DNA from 4 places in the Nitrospira sp. Ecomares 2.1 genome. Region 4 is predicted to be linked to each of the others. Evidence: riboswitches for the same ligand, from Rfam matches in the RefSeq annotation. Region 4 holds a riboswitch; each other region holds the start of a gene.
What was found. Region 4 has a riboswitch for cyclic di-GMP ahead of ACWHYD_RS00685 (FG-GAP-like repeat-containing protein). Riboswitches for the same ligand answer to the same signal wherever they lie in the genome.
Positions count from the first base shown of each region.

Region 1: it holds a riboswitch for cyclic di-GMP, as region 4 does, so the genes downstream of both, ACWHYD_RS05585 (FG-GAP-like repeat-containing protein) here and ACWHYD_RS00685 (FG-GAP-like repeat-containing protein) in region 4, are expected to answer to the same signal.
Region 2: it holds a riboswitch for cyclic di-GMP, as region 4 does, so the genes downstream of both, ACWHYD_RS16270 (Flp family type IVb pilin) here and ACWHYD_RS00685 (FG-GAP-like repeat-containing protein) in region 4, are expected to answer to the same signal.
Region 3: it holds a riboswitch for cyclic di-GMP, as region 4 does, so the genes downstream of both, ACWHYD_RS15095 (fibronectin type III domain-containing protein) here and ACWHYD_RS00685 (FG-GAP-like repeat-containing protein) in region 4, are expected to answer to the same signal.

Region 1 covers NZ_OZ224219.1:1,268,117-1,273,045, reverse strand. Annotated here, with positions in the region: gene ACWHYD_RS05595 (DUF2490 domain-containing protein) at 1-401, shown strand, start outside; gene ACWHYD_RS05590 (FG-GAP-like repeat-containing protein) at 798-2,039, shown strand; cyclic di-GMP riboswitch class I at 2,926-3,007, shown strand; gene ACWHYD_RS05585 (FG-GAP-like repeat-containing protein) at 3,075-4,929, shown strand, end outside.
Region 2 covers NZ_OZ224219.1:3,677,160-3,682,088, reverse strand. Annotated here, with positions in the region: gene ACWHYD_RS16275 (phosphatase PAP2 family protein) at 146-1,150, opposite strand; cyclic di-GMP riboswitch class I at 2,306-2,386, shown strand; gene ACWHYD_RS16270 (Flp family type IVb pilin) at 2,482-2,655, shown strand; gene ACWHYD_RS16265 (Flp family type IVb pilin) at 2,805-3,008, shown strand; partial or broken gene ACWHYD_RS16260 (IS3 family transposase) at 3,327-4,444, opposite strand; partial or broken gene ACWHYD_RS16255 (TadE family protein) at 4,643-4,888, shown strand.
Region 3 covers NZ_OZ224219.1:3,417,266-3,422,194, reverse strand. Annotated here, with positions in the region: gene ACWHYD_RS15105 (FG-GAP-like repeat-containing protein) at 1-451, shown strand, start outside; gene ACWHYD_RS15100 (hypothetical protein) at 725-979, shown strand; cyclic di-GMP riboswitch class I at 1,582-1,671, shown strand; gene ACWHYD_RS15095 (fibronectin type III domain-containing protein) at 1,748-2,149, shown strand; gene ACWHYD_RS15090 (outer membrane beta-barrel protein) at 3,142-4,290, shown strand; gene ACWHYD_RS15085 (hypothetical protein) at 4,716-4,929, shown strand, end outside.
Region 4 covers NZ_OZ224219.1:143,139-148,067, forward strand. Annotated here, with positions in the region: gene ACWHYD_RS00680 (Ig-like domain-containing protein) at 1-1,980, shown strand, start outside; cyclic di-GMP riboswitch class I at 2,446-2,522, shown strand; gene ACWHYD_RS00685 (FG-GAP-like repeat-containing protein) at 2,578-4,263, shown strand; gene ACWHYD_RS00690 (hypothetical protein) at 4,845-4,929, opposite strand, start outside.

The DNA of each region.
Region 1 (4,929 bases), 1.1 Mb from region 4:
ACAGCCAGGAACATCGGATATTTCAGCAACTCATTTACAACAACAAATTTTCAACATTCACATTATTCAGCCGGTCCCGTCTCGAAGAACGGTGGATCCAACATGCCATCGGAACAGCCGTTCGAGCCCGAACCATGCTTCGAGGAACGTTCCCGCTGCCGGCCTCCCCTGCCCTCGCAATCGCCGTCTATGATGAAATTTTTGTTAACCTCAATACTATTCGCCAGGGGCCTGAAGCCGGATTCGAACAAAACCGGTTTTTTCTGGGTCTCAACTACACGTTCTCCCCCAATCTCAATGTGGATGCCGGGTATCAACTACAGATCATTAACACGCCCCTTTCAGGTACAGTCAACCAGGCTAACCATATTCTTCTTCTGCAGTTCTTCATCAATCTGTAAAATTTCCCACAGCTATCAAATTGAGATCGGTTAGCCATGATAGTGGCTAATAGATCCTCTGACGAATGCCAGATGGTTATTCTGGAAAACCCGTTTCTCAGTCTTTTCTCTCTCCCAACTTTTGTGAAGATCAGCACAGAAAAATTGGGGTTCAGTACGGAGCAACTACATGTTTTACCCTATATCCTCCTTAATGTATCTTCCTCTAAGATGCACCACCTTTGAAAACACAATTGTTTTATATAATTTTTCCTCGAAACGACTCCACTTACTGTGGAGTAGACTCGAAAACTTAGAAGTCAGGTGAGCACACCTGATCTCATCCAGCCACCCAAGGAGGGGTAATCCCTATGAAGAGGATTTGGATTTTAGTCCGAATACCACAAGGCATAGTGTATGACCCGACAAATACCTTCCTTGAGTGTTGCAGCCAGAGTTACAGCCATCCCTGTCTTTTTCCTCCTCGGATTGTTCGCTAGCCCTGTTTTCTCGGCTTCTTCCATCAAACTAGCCTGGATCGCGAGTCCGGAACCGGACCTCATGGGATACTATGTGCATATGGGCACATCCCAAAGGTCTTACCACACCACGAAAAATGTCGGCCTCAACCCATCATATGTTTTCCAAAACCTACCAGAGGGACTCACTTACTATTTTACGGTGTCGGCGTATGATCAATCAGGAAACATCAGTGCACCCGCAGAGGAAGTGGCAATGACACTTCCAACACAGAACACGAACCCGAATCCTCATAAAAATCAGGACCTGAATGGGGACGGCAAGGCCGATCTGGTCTTTAGAAACACGAAAACCGGAGAGGTAGTCGTGTGGCTGCTCAGTGGCACGAGCGGCACGGCATCAGGCATTCTGGGCCAATTACCCCACGAATGGGCTCTGAAGGGATCGGGCGATGTGAATGGAGACGGGAAGGCCGACCTCATTTGGCGCAATGCCATCAGCGGCGCGGTGGCCATCTGGCTGATGAATGGCTTGACCATCATTTCCACCAGATTTCCCGGCAGCGCACCGGCGGCTTGGGCTATTCAAGCCGTCGGGGATCTCAACGGCGATGGCAAAGCCGATCTCGTCTGGCGCAACACCCTTGATGGCAACACCGCCATATGGTTCATGAATGAGACTGCGATTGTTTCTGCTGGTTTCCCGGGGGGCGTCTCATTAGGGTGGCAGATCGCTGCAGTGGGCGATGTAAATGCGGATACCAAAGCAGATATCATTTGGCGCAATGGCACCAGCGGCGCGGTGGCCTTATGGCTGATGAATGGCTCGACCGTCACCTCCACGAGTTTTCCCGGCAGCGCGCCAACGGCTTGGGATATTCAAGCCGTCGGGGATCTCAACGGCGATGGCAAAGCCGATCTGGTCTGGCGCAACTCCCTTGATGGCAACACCGCCATATGGCTCATGAATGCAACGTCAATCGCCTCATCAGGCTTCCCGGCGACTGTGCTGACGACATGGCAAATAGCGGGAGCAGAAGATGTGAATGGGGATGGCAAATCAGACATCATCTGGCGCAACAATAGCAATGGAGCTGTGGCGGTATGGCTGATGAACGGGGTCGCCATTACCTTTACAACCTTTCCCGGTACCGCTTCCACAGACTGGGAAATCCAATGAGCAGGAATTCAAAAACACCAGGCCGCTTCTCAAAATGGCCTCATGGGCCAACCCGACGAATGGAATTTATAAAAAAAATCTTCCCCCCCACTTCCCTTGATTTAACCGCCCCCCCTCCCCAATTTGAAAGAATTCGCTCGACTCAATCTTCTTTTCCGCAAAAACGGCATCCATTATTCGACCCCTCCTCGTGGTACGTAATGATTTTGAGTACCATGAGAATTCCTCCTCCTTTATACTGCATAACAGTGACAATCGCGCTTCCATCTGCCGTTGAGCCAGTTACATCTTCTTGCTGTTAGCAGCACGTCATCTGCCAAACATGGCCTTTCCCAAAAGGTGGCGCACAGTCATTTCATCACACCATAAGAGAATGTTCGACGGAATCATCAGGCCGGTGTGGTCATGTCCGGATGAGCAGCCGGAATAGTTGCCAACAAACCCATCCCTGAGGTGAACAACCTGGGGGCATGACGGTCCGGGTCGTTTTGTATTTTTTTTGGTCGCACCTGCCTCCATGGTTCTTCATCCTGACAATGCAAAACTTTCACCATTGCCGTAATGATCGAATCAAAATTTTCATAGAAATCGTAAAATTACAACGATAGTCATTAGGCACGGCCTCCAGGAATTTCACCTATGAGCCTGACCCTCCGTCCCCTCCTTTTCTAACTAAGTTTAATTTCGTTTCCTTTTTCCCATAATCATTCCGCTCGTTTTTTTATATTCTCCGGTTTTCCTCTGCCTAGATTCTTCATAACCCAATGTTGTCTTCTCTAAAGTTTTTCCTTACTTCTCCGAAATGTTCGGCAGACAGTTTGGGGGTGTAGGCAACACAATAGGGAGACAGAGGATAGGAAAAAGTTGACCAATTCATGAAATCCTTTTCCCGAAACGGCACACCTACTGTGAAGTAGGGTCGCAAAGCCAGGAGTCAGGTGCCCGCGCCTGATCGTCCGGCTACCGAAGGAAGGCGTCATTCGCAGGGGGAGAAGAGGATGAAGGCGTCGATCCGATTGGGACAAGGAGGAAAGCATGGTCAAACATTTGCCCCACCTGGGTTTCGCAAGCACACACTTGGCAGGCCTGACGCTGTTTTTCTTCGGATTGTTCGCTAGCCCCGCTTTCTCCGCTTCTTCCATCCAACTGACTTGGGACCCGAATTCCGAACCGGACCTGATGGGCTATTATGTGTATATGGGCACATCCCAAGGTTCCTATCACACCACGAAAAATGCCGGCCTCACCCCATCGCACATATTTCAGAACCTGCCGGAAGGGATCACCTATTATTTTACGGTTACGGCCTATGATCAATCAGGAAATATCAGCGAACCATCGAAGGAAGTGGCCATAGCTCTTCCGACACAGGGTGGAAATGTCCCACCTCCCGATACCACGCCCCCCACGATTGTCCTCATGAGCCCGCAAAATTCCGCGTCCCTAAGCGGCACCGTTACTGTATCCGCCACCGCCTCAGATAACATTGGTGTGGTGGGTGTCCAATTCAAACTCAATGGAAACAATCTGGGGCCAGAAGATACCACCAACCCATTTTCGTCATCCTGGAACACAACAGCCGTCTCGAATGGCTCTTACACCCTCAGCGCCACAGCCCGCGATGCCGCAGGCAATACGACAACCTCTGTGCCGGTGACCGTCACGGTATCCAAGGGAACCTCGCCTGGATTAACTATTTCCAATCTGACCGTCGCCAGCAGGCAATCATATGTCGTGCCCGCAGCAGGCCTTCAAGCCAGGGGCGTGGTGTATATTGACCGCTCCTTTACGTTTACTACAGTACCTGCAATCGTCGAGGGAGCTGCATTTATCCAGACTGCCAATAATGACAAAGCAGCTACGAACAACGGATTCCTCAGCTTCCATGTGAATCAACCAGTAACGGTCTATGTCGCCCATGACGTTCGTGTTACCTCCAAACCGTCTTGGTTGAGGACCTTTACTGATACGGGTAATGACCTTGGTACATCGGACACCACCCTCCACCTTTTTGCTCGGGCATTCCCCGTAGGGACCATTACCCTTGGTGGCAATGCCGGTAGTGATTTGAGCATGTATTCCGTCATCGTCCAACGACAGAACTCGAATCAAAGGACCCCCAAAAATCACGATCTGGATGGGGACGGGAAAGCCGACCTCATCTGGCGACATACAAAGACCGGCGAGGTTGCCGGATGGCTGCTCAATGGGACGAGTGTCGCAACATTGGGAATTCTGGGCCATTTACCCATGGAATGGGCCATGAGTGGAGTGGGCGATTTGAATGGGGATGGCAAGGCAGACCTTGTGTGGCGCAATAACACCAGCGGCGCAGTTGCCGTATGGCTGATGGACGGATTGACCATCACCTCGGCAGACTTTCTCGGCTCCGTTTCCACGAGTTGGGCCATTCAAGCCATTGACGATATGAATGGTGACGGCAAGGCCGACCTTCTCTGGCGCAACACCACTGATGGCAACACCGCGATATGGCTTATGAATGGGAAGGCGGTTGTTTCTACTGGTTTTCCAGCTGGTGTCTCATTAGGGTGGCAAATCGCCGGAGTGGGCGATGTGAATGGTGATGGTAAAGCCGATGTCATTTGGCGTCATGACACCAGCAGCACGGTGGCCATTTGGCTGATGAACGGCTTAACCATCAATTCCACCGGCTTTCCAGGCAGCGTCCCGACCGCTTGGGGAATCCATGCCGTCGGGGATGCCAATGGCGATGGCAAAGCCGATCTTGTCTGGCGCAACACCACAGACGGCAATACCGCGATATGGCTCATGAATGGAACAGCGATTGCCTCTTCCGGCTTCCCGGGGGCAGTATCGGTGGCATGGCAGATAGCAGGAGCGAACGATGTGAATGGTGATGGTAACGCCG
Region 2 (4,929 bases), 1.2 Mb from region 4:
ATATGGGAAAATCCCATGCCTTCAGAACGTGATGGTGTGTGGTGTCTTGGATTCTATAGCACCAGATCGGCACAAAATAATTTCGAACTTCTTGTCAATCAAAGCCTGGCAATTCGTCGCTGTTGGAACAATCGGATTAGACCTATTAGTATATCCCTGAAATACTTGATGGACTTTTAACGAACGTTATCTCATCTTCGTGGGGAGAAAATACTCCATCAGCCTGGATTTCCTTCCCGGTAACCACATGCCGTGCCAAATAAATAATGCACCAGGCAGTCAATAGTCCCCCGAATACATCGATCAGGTGATGTCCACCATGGATAAGCACGCCTGGGAGGACGAAAAGATTGATGAGAACTATTATAGGAAGCAACCAGCGGGAGGTGCGTGCGGAATACATAGCCAAAACGGCCATGATCGTGTGATACGAGGGAAAAGCCACCAGGCCTTCCATGTCCCTTGGAGAAATAAATTTAGGGCCTTCAGCCCCTAGGCGCAATAATTCGACACCATAGGATGAGCCAACAAGTGGTCTTGCCGTCTGCTCAATTGTGCCGGAAATGTCATAGAGCACGCTTGGGCCAAAGGCCGGGAACAGTGCCCAAAAGGCAAGCGTCACCAGACCTGAAGCGGTTATTGAAAGGATAAAAACATGGAGTTCTTTTTGTTTTCCTCCAAATCCTAAAATAATAAACAGTAAAGCCATTTGCGGTATTGAAGATAAATAGGCATAGCGCGTCAATTCATTTAATAATGGATGTTGACCAGCAAATTGAACAATGTCGGGCCATGAATACCCAATCCAAGAATCGATCTGAGCCAGAAAGGGATCAATGGGTTCTCGCCAAAGCGGGAGTAACAGATAACCGAAAACCGATAGCACAATTGTAAACAGAAGAAGCAACCCGGTGGCCATAAGCGTCATAGCGATTCGCTCACTACGCCCGCTTGAACGGTAGAACAGTCCCACTGTAATCATGAAAATTCCCAAGGCGAAAAAGAGGCTATAGGAAAACCAATCGAAACCAATGTTGCGCACAATAACCATACCAAGATCGAAGATAGCCAACACAAGTATGGTATTGCGTAAAAAACGCTCGACTGGCCATAGGAAAGGTTTTGTAAGTGGGAAAGTCCCCACTCTCATTATGTACATCCTCGCATTCGAATGGAGTCACTATAGTTGTGGGCAGGTACGGACCGCACCGTTAAATAGTGTCTATAATGCTTTGCATGATTTGACGAACGTGTCCCGATCGACTTGAAAATCCCCATCATCAACCGGAGTGTTATCGTGGAATTGTAATTCACCTGGTGAAGAGCGTGACGGCAAAAATTGGTGCTTATATCAATTGTATTCCTCCCTGTAGGTGTGGCACCGGTATTTGAGCTAAAAGCTGTGGAGATGGCGGGAAGGCGGATATACGAAAACAAATTCAACTGATCAACCAAACGGTCTAATTGAGTGGTTATAGTTCGGTTAAGAAAAGGCATCGGAAATGGTTAGATTGGTTCAGAATGGACCACCTTGCGAGGCGTCTTGAAAAATGGTTCAGACCAAGTTCTTTTCGGAATTTTTCCTTAATATCTTGAGATCGTGTGTCCGAGGTTTTTCTAAAGAAAAATTAGTAAATTAGGGGGTGAGCATAAAAGTTCAAATTTACTAACCCAGCTCCTATTATAATCCTGCGTCAATGTTGTTGACTGACTTACTGGAGTTCACCGCCAAAACAGGCTTCGCACAGAGAAATATACAGTGTATTCTTAGCCATCATCAGCGACATTCCCTCGTCATTATCATATTCCATCTGCCCTCCACGGATTTCTCCTCCTTTTTCCTTGTCGGTAGTTAGCAGAAATCTCTCCGAGGAACCTAAAAGTTTGATGCCTGATTGAAAATGTCGGCCCTGACACGGGAAGAGTGAGGGTAGTGGTATTTCGTCAGTCGGTTGGCTGTGTGCATTGCACTCCGACCATATAGCTCACGCCTGCTATCATCCCACGTCAAGTCTGCAGAGGTACGGTCGGGGACGGTCTGACCCGACATCCGAATTACCTTCACATCACGTCTTCGACGGACGTTCCGAACAATTTTGATCTCCTTCGTTAACAAAGGGGGGCAACACATCGTACCGCCTCACAATATGAAACATATTCAATGAAAAACATGAGCAAGTTTTTCCTGAAGTGGTCGATAATGAAGCATGAAAACGAAGAGACACAAAATACGGAATAGAAAATTTTCATGGATTTACGAGCATTTGTTCATGACCATGAAACATGGATTCGGTCGGGTGCCCCTTCCCGATAAGGGCGAACACGTCGTAAGACGTGGGCGCAAAGCCACGGGTCAGGGTTGGTCCCTGATAGCCGGGTTGCCGAAGGCACGGAGAGCCAAGGGGCAGCGTCTGCGTCAGAATTTTCCGGGCAGTCTGGCGTAACGAAAGTATTTACCTTCGCCCGTTAAGGAGATGCGCTATGGTTAACCAAGTAATGCGTTTCGTGAATGATGATGAGGGAGCCACCGCTATTGAGTATGGCTTGTTGGCCGCATTAATTGCCGCAGTGATTGTCACGGCCGTGACTGCTGTAGGGACTGCCCTCAGTGGTACCTTTACTACGATTTCCACGAGTGTTGCGGCTCCAAGCTAAGGGAGAACTCCTTCCCGCAGGGGTGCTTAGAAGTGCCGTTCCCTGTGGCATCTCATAGGGGCGGTACTTCCGCGGGAAGCCCATTTTGAAAGGTGGCGAAGTCTTGAGAGGTGGCGAGAAGGTCAGTAAAGGATAGGGAGGCCAGCATCATGCAGACAATTCTCCTGAATTATTGGCATCACTGGGTAAAGAACCTCCTTGTTGATGAAGAAGGTGCCACGGCGATTGAATACGCACTTTTGGCTTCGCTCATCGGGGCCACGGCGTTAAGTGCTCAAGCTGCCTTGGGAACCGCCGTTGGGAACATGTATACGCAAGTCATGGGTGTCATCGCGGGTGCGTTGGGTAGTTAGCGGGATACTGATAAAGTCTGTTCTCAGTGGTGTTGGAGGGGTAACCACCTTAAAAAATTTCGCTCAAGTCTTTCAACCGACGCATTTAGATGTCTTAGCGTCTTCGCATTGTTCTTCTATACCATGGTTCGTACCTTATTCCGGACTTGTGCCGTATCCGATCCATCTCTAACGGTAGTGTTAGTGGAATTTGAAGGTATGGCCTGATCGCTACCCTCCAAACCTGGTCTTCCGCCGGTTTCACGGACAGGTTAAAGAAGAGTTTTGGACTTGCTTCGTTTCCGTAGACACTCACCCTAGTTTTGCCATCTGCTGCTCCTACGCTGTTGGGCTGATATTTCCCAGGTGCTGATGACGTCTCGCCCGATTATAACACACCTCAATATAATCAAATATTTCTGCTCCCGCGGCTTCACGGGGTTTAAAGATGTGGCGACGTATTTTCTCCTTCTTCAGGGTCCCAAAGAAGGACTCGACCGCCGCGTTATGATAACCGTTTCCTCTGCGACTCATGCTGGGGAGCAAGCCATGCGTCTGGCAGAACCGATTCCATTCATCGCTGCTGAACGGCGATCCCTGATCCGAGTGGATAATCACGTCATGCTCGGGCTTGCGTCGCCACACGGCCATCAGTAAGGCGTCCAGCACGATCTCCTGAGCCAAGGTGGACTTCATCGACCAGCCGATGATCCGGCGTGAGTAGAGATCCATCACCACCGCCAGATACAGCCACCCTTCGTCGGTTCGAATAGAGGTGATGTCGGTCGCCCACGCACGATCCGGCCGGTCTATCGCAAACTGTTGCTGCAATCGAGTCGGTGCCGTAACCGCAGGCTTGGGGTAGCGGATACCTGGCTGCTTGTAGCCGCGCTGGGCGCGTATCTTGTGACGCTTCATGATCTTGGCAATCCGGTTCTTGCCCACCCGCTCACCCACTTCACGCAGATCGCAGAGCATGCGGGGCGCCCCATAGGTACGGCCACTCGCCTCATGCGACTCGCGGATTAGACCCAACCGGCGGTCATCGTCTTGCGCCCGCTGGGACGGGGGGCGCTCCACCCACGCGTCATACCCACTGCGCGATATATCTAACAGGCGACACATCGGCTGCACCGCCTACCGGTCCTGATGCTGCAAGATGAAGGCGTACCTCACGCCGGGTTTTTCGCAAAGTACGCGGCCGCTTTTTTTAGGAGGTCACGCTCTTCCTGTGCACGGCTGAGTTCCGCCTTCAGCTTCAGGTTCTCGCGCCGAACCTCTTTGAGCTCCGCCTCATATCGATCGGTGGCGTTGGGGCTATAGACTTTCACCCACTTGTACAGACTTTGTCCTGAAATCCCCAATCGCTTCGCCACATCACCTACCGCGTACCCCCGCTCGATAACTTGCTTGACCGCCTCTTCTTTGAACTCATCCGCAAAACGCCCCTTCGTCATACCGTATCCTCCCATGCTTTAAATTAACGTATAGGAGTGTCTACCGATTTGGAGGAAGTCCAGAGGCTTTTTCGATGTGTCCGCAAAATCAGGGGAAGACCAACCATTTAGATAGCCAAATGGAAACAAGGAGACATGAGTGGGCACCGAAGCAAACAAGTACAAAAGCTGCGACGATCCTAGCGCGGCTCGACGGCGGTAGAGTTTGCCCTCATTCTGCCGATTCTTGCGTCACTTGCATTTGGAGCGATCGATTTTGGGCGCATGTTGTGGTTTAAGGAGGTTCTGGTGAATGCGACCCGCGTGGGAGCGCGCCAGGAGACAATATTTTATTCGGGCAACGGCCAGGCAGAAATTGAAGCAGCCATCACGGCTTCTCTTGCTACGGGAGGAGTGGATCCATCAGGGCTCTCGGTGGTGGTCAATGGGGTCGGAAGCCCATAGGGACCGCCGTTAAATGTGGTGTCTACCATCCCTTGGAATTA
Region 3 (4,929 bases), 1.4 Mb from region 4:
GGCCGGAATGGGAGATATGAATGCCGATGGAAAAGCGGATCTTATATGGAGGAATACCCTTACCGGCGCAGTGGAAACGTGGCTAATGCAGGGGCTCACGGTCCTGTCAATAGGTTTCACCGGTGGGGTCTCCACGGATTGGCAGATTGCGGGGGTGGGTGATGTGAATGATGACGGGATGGGGGATTTGGTTTGGCGCAAAACGAGTAACGGGGAGGTTGCAATTTGGTTAATGAATGGAGTGACTCTCAGTTCGCCGGGGTTTTTTGGCGTGGTCCCTCAGGGGTGGGAGATTGCTAACACCAGTGATGTCAATGGGGATGGGCGCGCAGATATTATTTGGCGTAATAAGCAGACGGGTACGGTGGCGGTGTGGATAATGAATGGGCTCGCAATCACGTCGATAGGCTTTCCGGGAAGTGCCTCAACCAACTGGAAAATTCAGCATTAGGTGAATTGTATAAGGAGGTTTACAACCCTGTGTCCTAGCCAAACTAAAGTGATGAACATAAAGGGTCTTCTCCTAATGTAGGCTCGTTCAAGTGCGAGAGGCACATGACCAGGGGTTTGGGTAGCCGTTTTGGATGTGAGGCCTGGAAAAGTTTACTCAAGGAGACCCTGTCTTTGGCAGGTTGCTCTGTTTCTATACGGTCAAATTGTGTTGAGCCATTTTTCATTGAGATTATTTTAACTGGGGATGCATGCTTTGTATGGGAGCGTGAATATGCTGATGGTCAATGTGAAATGGTGGTGGGCAGCTATGCTTGGAGGCAGCATTTTGCTTGCAGTACCTGGGCATTCCGAAATTAGTGCGATTATGGGCGATGTGATTGGGCACTTTTTTTCTGCGCTGATCTTAGCGATTGTGCCGATTCTGGGATATCGTCTTTTTTATCATCGAATCGGTGAGAATGAAATCACATATATTTTTGGTGCTGCCTGGGTCTACCTTGTTATATCGCAATTGTTTGGATGGTGAGGGAAATTTCAACTTCAAACCCTCGATTATAGACATTCCCTTGGATTTAAGGCTTGGTCTACCCATTCTAAATCAAAAAATAGGGGAGAGGATCATAGAACGGTTGAAGTTCATTAATGTGGTAGATTCCCACACTCCAGAGGTGGAATGCTTGGTGGTACCCCTGGGCAGAGCGATGCGTTGGAAGGGTTCGCTCGCTCTCTGTGGGATGTCCGTACAAAAGCTTTATTTTGATCCCAGCGAATGAAGGAAAACTAACAGACATGTCCATGTTTGGTAATTGTAACGCACCTGGTAGTTTCTTGAGAAAGGAATTTCTTTCTTCACTGAATCCTTATGGACCGAGCCATGTGGAGATTTTCAATGACTGGCCAAACTTCTTGGATTTCGGACTGGGCAATATTAGGTTAGAGGTTCGTTAGATTATTGCGTCTGTTCAATCATAGTATTGAGTCATGAATCATACTATTCATTTTCCTTATTTTTTGTGATTAAGGTTCGGGCGATTTCATAAATTCTTGAGAAATTGACAGTTCCCTCCCCTAGCATTTAAGGATCTGGCAAATGTTCCGATGAAGCATCCAGTATTAAAAACGGTCATAACCTGAAAAAGGCAAACCATCTGAAAGGGTGGGACGCAAAGCCATGGGCCTACTTCTTGGAGTTCAAGATAAGGTTGCCAGGTTGCCAGGCAAGTCACAGAGTCTCCTTGATCAAAAGCGACGTGGCTTCGCTCGGCATGACTCACATGCATAAAGGAGATCTCGTATGGCAGACGATCAAGGTTTCTCTCGAGTAGGTGTTCCCCGTCCCAATTCTTCTCGATTCGCGTTTAGTTTATTATGGGCCATTGTCATTTTTCTCTGCTTCTCCCACTCCAATGCATTGGCGGGAGAAGTCACCCTAGCCTGGAATCCTCCTTCCGCTGAATATGGAGGATTTATCATAGCCTACGGGACTTCAAGCGGCAGTTATTCCCAGACTCAAGATGTCGGATCCCAAGCCATCTATACCTTAACAAGCCTGATTCCCGGTCAAACGTATTATATTGCGGTCAAGGCATACGACCGGAATCGGAAAATCGAAAGTCCCTATTCGAACCAGGTCAGTGTAACTGTGCCGATTGTTGCGGCACGTCCTGCTCCTCCTAGGAATGTCCAAGTTTATTGAAATTTAACATCGTCATCTGCGACAAATATTTACTGGGAGTTTGTATTGGTAGACAGGTCGCATCCCGGAAATGTGGTTAGCTGAATTCTCTTGGGTCTTGTACGGTGAGATCCGTCATAATGAAGACGCCTACTTCCGGGGCAATTTGCAGAACGAGGATGTACTGCAAAGGTCGCATTTAAAAATAATTTTCCTCAGGCGATATGGCGTTATTTATAAGGATGGATTATCGGACGGAGACGATCACATGAAATCTCATAAGTATTCTTCAATTTTTTCAAATCTCACTTCGTCGGATTTTTGCTAACCCTCCCCAAGTAACTTTACGGGAAATCCGGCATCCGTGCCGGATTTCACCAATTCAAATTTCATAAAATAGTTTGCTCCGCTTCGCAATCGTTGTTAATCTTCTCCATTGGGCTTCGACAGACGTGGTTTCCTGGAATTTGACTGTACGTCGTGCGGTATTATCTGTTCCCCCCCCCCTGGATCGACTTTATCCGATAATTTTGGTAATCATCCCATTGCAAGAAAAATTTCCTAGAAGGAAAATATTCTCATACAAAAATCGATGACTGTTTCTTCTGTCGGTTCCTATGGTAAGGTCCGTTCCTTATCGGAGCACTCATTTTGTAATTGACTTAACAAGGGGATGAGGGCACCATATTTAAATGTGATTAAGCTCCACTATTTTCGAATCCTCTTCTGAATCTACCCGGATATTTGAATTGATTAGTGAGTATGGTTATTTGATGATTAATTGCGTATGGCCAAAAACAAGAGCGCTGTGTCTTTTCCCATTTTGCACGATGCGTGAGCGGAAATGGGGTCTTGTTCTTTTTCTAACATGTCTCATTTTTTGTGAGGTTTTTGTCCCGGGCACGGTGAAGGCTCAATCCTTTTCTGATATGGGACTATTTTATTTCACTGGGTCTCACCGACCTATCCAAAATCGGAGCGGGCTTTTTCGTGAATATCTGACGGGAAATGGTATGGGGGATGGTCTCAAAGCCGGTCCGGTTCAGCTCCATCCGTTTTTAGGTGTATCGGAAGTGTTTACAGACAATGTGTTTAAGAGAGACACAAACACGAAAAGTGACTTTCTTACGACCATCGCACCAGGGATTCAGGCGTTCATGCCGTTTGGTGGAGGTAAGCATTCCGTTCTTCTTGACTACCGCGCTGCCCAATTTCTCTACAAAAAATTCACCGACAATAATGCTTTGGCTCAAGATGCTCTTGGCCATGTAAGCTTGAATTATCCTGGTGGGTTAGCAATAGACTTGCAAGGAGGCCATTTAGAAGGGTTTGACCCGAGAGGGTCGGAGGTGGATACTCAACAAAAGGATATTACCAAGTGGAATGTGAATCAGTTTTTAGGCCAAATTGAATTCACGGGGCAAAAGGCAGGTATCCGTCTTCGCACGTATTTTGATGATTTAAATTACACAAACAATGGTCAGGATGCCCCGCGGGACCGGACCCGTGCTGGGGCCAATCTCAGTGTATCTGTAAGTGTAACCCACTCAACTCGAGCCCTTCTTGGCGTTCGAATGGTCAACAATGATTATAATACGAATACGCAGCAGAATAGTTTCGGTTACGGGGCGTATACGGGCTTCAGTATAGCCCCTACCCGCCAGTTATCGGGAGAACTCAATGTAGGGTACCAGGTTTTGAATTTTGACCATGCGGCTATCGATGAAAACTCCGCCCGTGGCCAAGCTCTTCTTGCAAAGGGTTTAAGCTTAGGATCGGCGCAGCGGACCTTCTTTTACATGCGAGGAAATTTGGATTGGAACCCTACGTCTCGGTTAAGTTTTCGTCTCCGCCCCTTTTCAACAATTAATCAGTCAGCGGTTCAGAATACTTCCACGTATAAGCGAATTGGCGTTGACGTTTATGGGAAACAGTCATTTACGGACCGGTTTGCCCTGCGTGGAAATTTTTACTACGCCAACGATAATTTTGATACCAATAGAACGGATGATCGATTTCGTTTGCGGATAGGACCGGAATATCGTACGGTTAAATGGTTGGGATTTCGTTTAGATTATATTTTCGAGAAGAGAACCTCAAACATCGACAATTTTGATTTCAATAGTAATACGATCATGCTTTCAATCCAAGGGATTATCTAGTAAAACAGAATGCACCCTTAATCCGCCCCAATTCTTTCCAAACTGTTCCTTGCCCTTTGACAGTTGTGTGACAAGTATTTTCCTGTTCTCTTGAGATCACCCTGTGGCGGTAATCCCCCTATCTCGTTTGATCAGCATGCGGAGAAATCCTCATGGATCTCTCCAATATGAATTTCAAAATTTTCGCACTCTTAACTCTTGTTCAGGAGATTGAGATTAATTGAGAGTGATGCGAAAATATGAAAAATAGATAGAGGTTTGAGGGTTTTCGTCTACTCCAGATTGAAATTGAGCTAGTTCAACTGTTTGATTGGGAAAGGAGATGTGCCATGAGATCCGGTCAAAAAATACCGTCTAGATGGATAAATGGGCTGATTCTGGCGGCCTTAATCCTTTTGGTATGCCTCAGAGGAGGGGTACTCGCTTTGACACCTGAGGTCCCTCTACAGGTTGAGGGGGATCGGTTAACAGGTCATCTGTCACAGGTGACCTTACGAACGGTATTGGAGCAATTACAGAAACAGTTGGGTATAAAATATGAGGCCCCCGTTGAGGAAATGAATAAAGTCATTTCCGTCGATTTGCAGCAGGAGAAGATACTTCCTGCATTGGCAAAAATTTTGGCGCAGTGGGATTATG
Region 4 (4,929 bases):
AATGCCAGCGGGGGCGGGAGTATGTATGCCGTCATCGTCCAGCCAACCGGCCCTTCTCCCGATATTACGCCCCCCACGGTCACTCTGGTATCTCCGCAAAATGGGACGTCTCTAAACGGTACAATTGCGCTATCCGCTACTGCCACGGATAATGTTGGGGTGGTGGGCGTCCAATTCCGACTCAATGGGAATAATCTGGGGGCGGAAGATACCACCGCCCCCTTCTCATTAACCTGGAACACTATTGGAGCGGCTCCCGGGAAATATACCTTTACGGCAGTTGCACGCGATGCAGCGGGCAATACGACAAGTTCAGCCCCAGTGACCGGGACGGTTCTACCACCTCCCGACCTCACGCCCCCCACGGTCACTCTGATATCTCCGCAAAATGGGACGTCTCTAAACGGTACAATTGCCCTATCCGCTACCGCCACGGATAATGTTGGGGTGGTGGGCGTCCAATTCCGACTCAATGGGAATAATCTGGGGGCGGAAGATACCACCGCCCCCTTCTCATTAACCTGGAACACTATTGGAGCGGCTCCCGGGAAATATACCTTTACGGCAGTTGCACGCGATGCAGCGGGCAATACGACAAGTTCAGCCCCAGTGACCGGGAGTGTCCCGAATCCAACCGTGTCCCCATTAACTATTTCGAACATGGTGGTTGCTAGTGGGCAAGGGTATGTGGTGCCTGTCTCTGGCCTCCGAACCGGGGGCACGGTGTATCGGGACCGCGCCTATCGATTTACGACGGTTCCCGCCAGCGTGCAGGGCGCGGCGTATATCCAAACTGCCAATAATGATAAAGCGGCGACGACGGCGGCCTTCCTGCGCTTTACGGTGAATCAACCGGTGTCCGTGTCAGTGGCCTATGATGTCCGGCTCACGCCGAAACCATCGTGGTTGAGCCCCTTTACCGATACGGGCAAGAATCTGGTGACCTCGGATACGACCCTGCGGCTCTTTGCGCGGAGCTTCCCGGCCGGGACGATAACCCTTGGAGGCAATGCCAGCGGGGGGGGCGGGAGTATGTATGCCGTCATCGTCCAGCCCTCAGCGGCCGGTACCAGCACGGTCCCTTATCCACCCACGCCTCCATTAAGCGTTTCGGACCTGACCGTGGCCAGTGGGTCAGTGTATGAGATGTCGGCCATCGGTCTGCAAGCCGGGGGCACGGTGTATCGGGACCGCGCCTATCGATTTACGACGGTGCCCGCCAGCGTGCAGGGCGCGGCGTATATCCAAACTGCCAATAATGATAAAGCGGCGACGACGGCGGCCTTCCTGCGCTTTACGGTGAATCAACCGGTGTCCGTGTCAGTGGCCTATGATGTCCGGCTCACGCCGAAACCATCGTGGTTGAGCCCCTTTACCGATACGGGCAAGAATCTGGTGACCTCGGATACGACCCTGCGGCTCTTTGCGCGGAGCTTCCCGGCCGGGACGATAACCCTTGGAGGCAATGCCAGCGGGGGGGGCGGGAGTATGTATGCCGTCATCGTCCAGCCCTCAGCGGCCGGTACCAGCACGGTCCCTTATCCACCCACGCCTCCATTAAGCGTTTCGGACCTGACCGTGGCCAGTGGGTCAGTGTATGAGATGTCGGCCATCGGTCTGCAAGCCGGGGGCACGGTGTATCGGGACCGCGCCTATCGATTTACGACGGTGCCCGCCAGCGTGCAGGGCGCGGCGTATATCCAAACTGCCAATAATGATAAAGCGGCGACGACGGCGGCCTTCCTGCGCTTTACGGTGAATCAACCGGTGTCCCTGTCAGTGGCCTATGATGTCCGGCTCACCTCGAAACCATCGTGGTTGAGCCCCTTTACCGATACGGGCAAGAATCTGGTGACCTCGGATACGACCCTGCGGCTCTTTGCGCGGAGCTTCCCGGCCGGGACGATAACCCTTGGAGGCAATGCCAGCGGGGGGGGCGGGAGTATGTATGCCGTCATCGTCCAACCTCTGGGCCAATGATGTTGTGCCGGAAGAATTCGATCCATCCATTGAGATTTTTGCCTTGGTTCTTCGTACCTAACAGACGCCGAAGTCCATGATCCAAGACTTGCATTGCAGGTGAGCCCTGGGGATGTCATGGGAGGCAGGCTGCCATGGGTCTGAAGGAACGGCTTGCGACGGGGTCATTTCGGTTCCCAATCAAGAGGGCTGCGTCAAGAAAGGAGCGTGAATTTACTTACCGGTCACGGCGCCGGGCGCATGCAAAAAAAACCTGGCAATTGGCCCTTCAAGAACGATCATGAAGGGGCGTCAACTGCCATGAGCCTGCTCCAACCTCCCCTGCCTGCTTCCTGCCTAAAGGCTTTTGGGTATCCACCGATAAAAGCCCGTGAAGTCAAGAGAGCCGGTGTCTGCTCACATTCAAGAGAGAGTTTTCATTATTCAAAAGAAGATGGCATAACAGTTTGTAAAGCGGTGGCCTCTTTCCGATAAAGGCAAACCCATTGTGAAGTGGGGACGCAAAGCCACGGGTCAGAATTTCTGATAGCCGGGTTACCGAAGAAAGGGAGACGTGCGGGAATGGGGCCTCTGTATGTGTTCGAAGGAGGAGATCCCATGTCCGACGTTTGTACAGTGAGTCGTCTGAGAAGGTGTATTGCGTGGTGTGTGTTCGGCAGTTGCCTCCTTGTTCTTCCGACTGGGGCGCAATCTGCGACCAGTGATTCGGCCACCCTCCAATGGTCCCCCAATCAAGAGACCAACTTAGCGGGGTATCGGATCTATCGAGGAACCAACCCGGGGGTCTATGGGGTTCCTACGACGGTCGGGAAGATCACGACCTACCAATATGCCAACTTACTTACGGACAAAACGCACTATTTTACGATTACGGCGTTTGATGCCTCGGGCAATGAAAGTCTTCCCTCCCCGGAGGTGAAGAAATATATCGCCAATGCTTCCACCTCTTCCGGGGCTTCTAATCCGCCGCCCCCCTCCTCACTACTCATTTCGAACCTGACCGTGGCCAGTGGGTCAGCGTATGGGGTGTCGGCCATCGGTCTCCAAGCGGGGGGGATGGTGTATCGCGATCGCACCTATCGGTTTACGACGGTGCCCGCGAGCGTGCAGGGCGCGGCGTATATCCAAACCGCCAATAATGATAAAGCGGCGACGACGGCGGCCTTCCTGCGCTTTACGGTGAATCAACCGGTGTCCGTGTCAGTGGCCTATGATGTCCGGCTCACGCCGAAACCATCGTGGTTGAACCCCTTTACCGATACGGGCAAGAATCTGGTGACCTCGGATACGACCCTGCGGCTCTTTGCGCGGAGCTTCCCGGCCGGCACGATTACCCTTGGGGGCAATGCCAGCGGGGGGGGCGGGAGTATGTATGCCGTCATCGTCCAGCCAACCGGCCCTTCTCCCGATATTACGCCCCCGACTACCAATGTGCTTTGGCGCAATACGAGTAGTGGCGAAGTGGCTGTTTGGCGGATGAATGGGTTGACCATTATGTCGGTCGGTTTCCCTGGAAGTACCTCAACCGAATGGAAGATTAGGCAGGTGGGAGATATCAATGGTGATGGTGAAGGAGACATCCTATGGCAGAACACCGTAAGTGGGGTTGTGGGTATTTGGCTTATCAAGGAGGGGAAAATACAGTCATCTGGCTTTCTCGGAGGTGTTTCAGGCGAATGGGTAGTAAAGGGAATTGGGGATGTCAATGGTGATGGCCAAGGGGATGTGATCTGGCGCAATTCTGATAATGGAATGGTGACTGTATGGTTTATGGATGGGCTGTCGATCAACTCAGTTGGACATCTTGGAGGCACTCCCACAGTGTGGGAAATAGAGCAGGTGGGTGATATCAATGGAGATGGCAAGGCCGACCTGGTTTGGCAGAATCGGACGAATGGCACAGTGGCGGTTTGGTTAATGAATGGGTTGACCATTACGTCGGTGGGATTTCCCGCAAGCACTTCGCTGGATTGGGAAATTCAAATTCTTGGAGATGTCAATGGAGACAGTAGGAGGGATGTGATTTGGCGTAATAGGAAAAGTGGCATGGTGTCGGTGTGGCTAATGAACGGGGCGATGACACCTTTGTCAGGTTTTATAGGAGGTATACCCCCCGAATGGGAAATTAAGCAGGTGAGTGATGCGGATGGCGATGGGAAGGGAGACGTGATCTTGCAAAATCGGACGAATGGCAAGGTTGCGGTGTGGCTGATGAATGGGTTGAAAATCAATTCTGTGGGGTTTCCGGGCAGTACCCCGGTGAACTGGGAAATTCAAAAATAGGATGGGTTGTTAAAACATCACAAGTCGCGTCAAATTACAAAGAGTGTCGAAGTAAATGAAACAAGAAATGCTTCAGCCCCTGAACCCATAAGGGCGAAACGAATGCTTTCACCAGCGTCTTGCATTTATCGGCAGGCCAGACTGCTCTAAATTTCAGGGAGAAAAGGCAGGACTATTACACAAGAGTATTGAGCAGTGAGTTCGTTAAATTCAGGGAATGATTCATGCTGATTAGGGCGGACCTCTCCTATTGAGAATTTCCTATGGCTACAGGCAAAGCCTGCTTTCTCTTCCTGCCATGTCGAAATTCTGACTTTGAGTATGAGTTCGTGCTGCTCTGGGCCAACTCCCTTTTCCCTTTAAAGAAGTCTTGAAAATTCTGTAAGTAGTGTTCTGGCCACCTAGACCTGCTCACGTACTCCTCAGAATTCTCAGTTTGTCCCATCAGACGTAGTCTTGCTGGACTTGCCACTTTGAACCCTCCATCTTTCTCTTCTGGTTGGATTTCGAATACGTTCTGTCTATGCTTCGGAAAAGTCAGGGGCAAAGTTGATTGGAGGAAAGAGGGAAGTTCTGAGTTCTCAGGGAATGATGCTCACCAGCAACATGGCGGAAGTCTGGCCGTATTGGGTTTGAAAAGAAGAGGTGTTAATTTGCTGGTTGTGG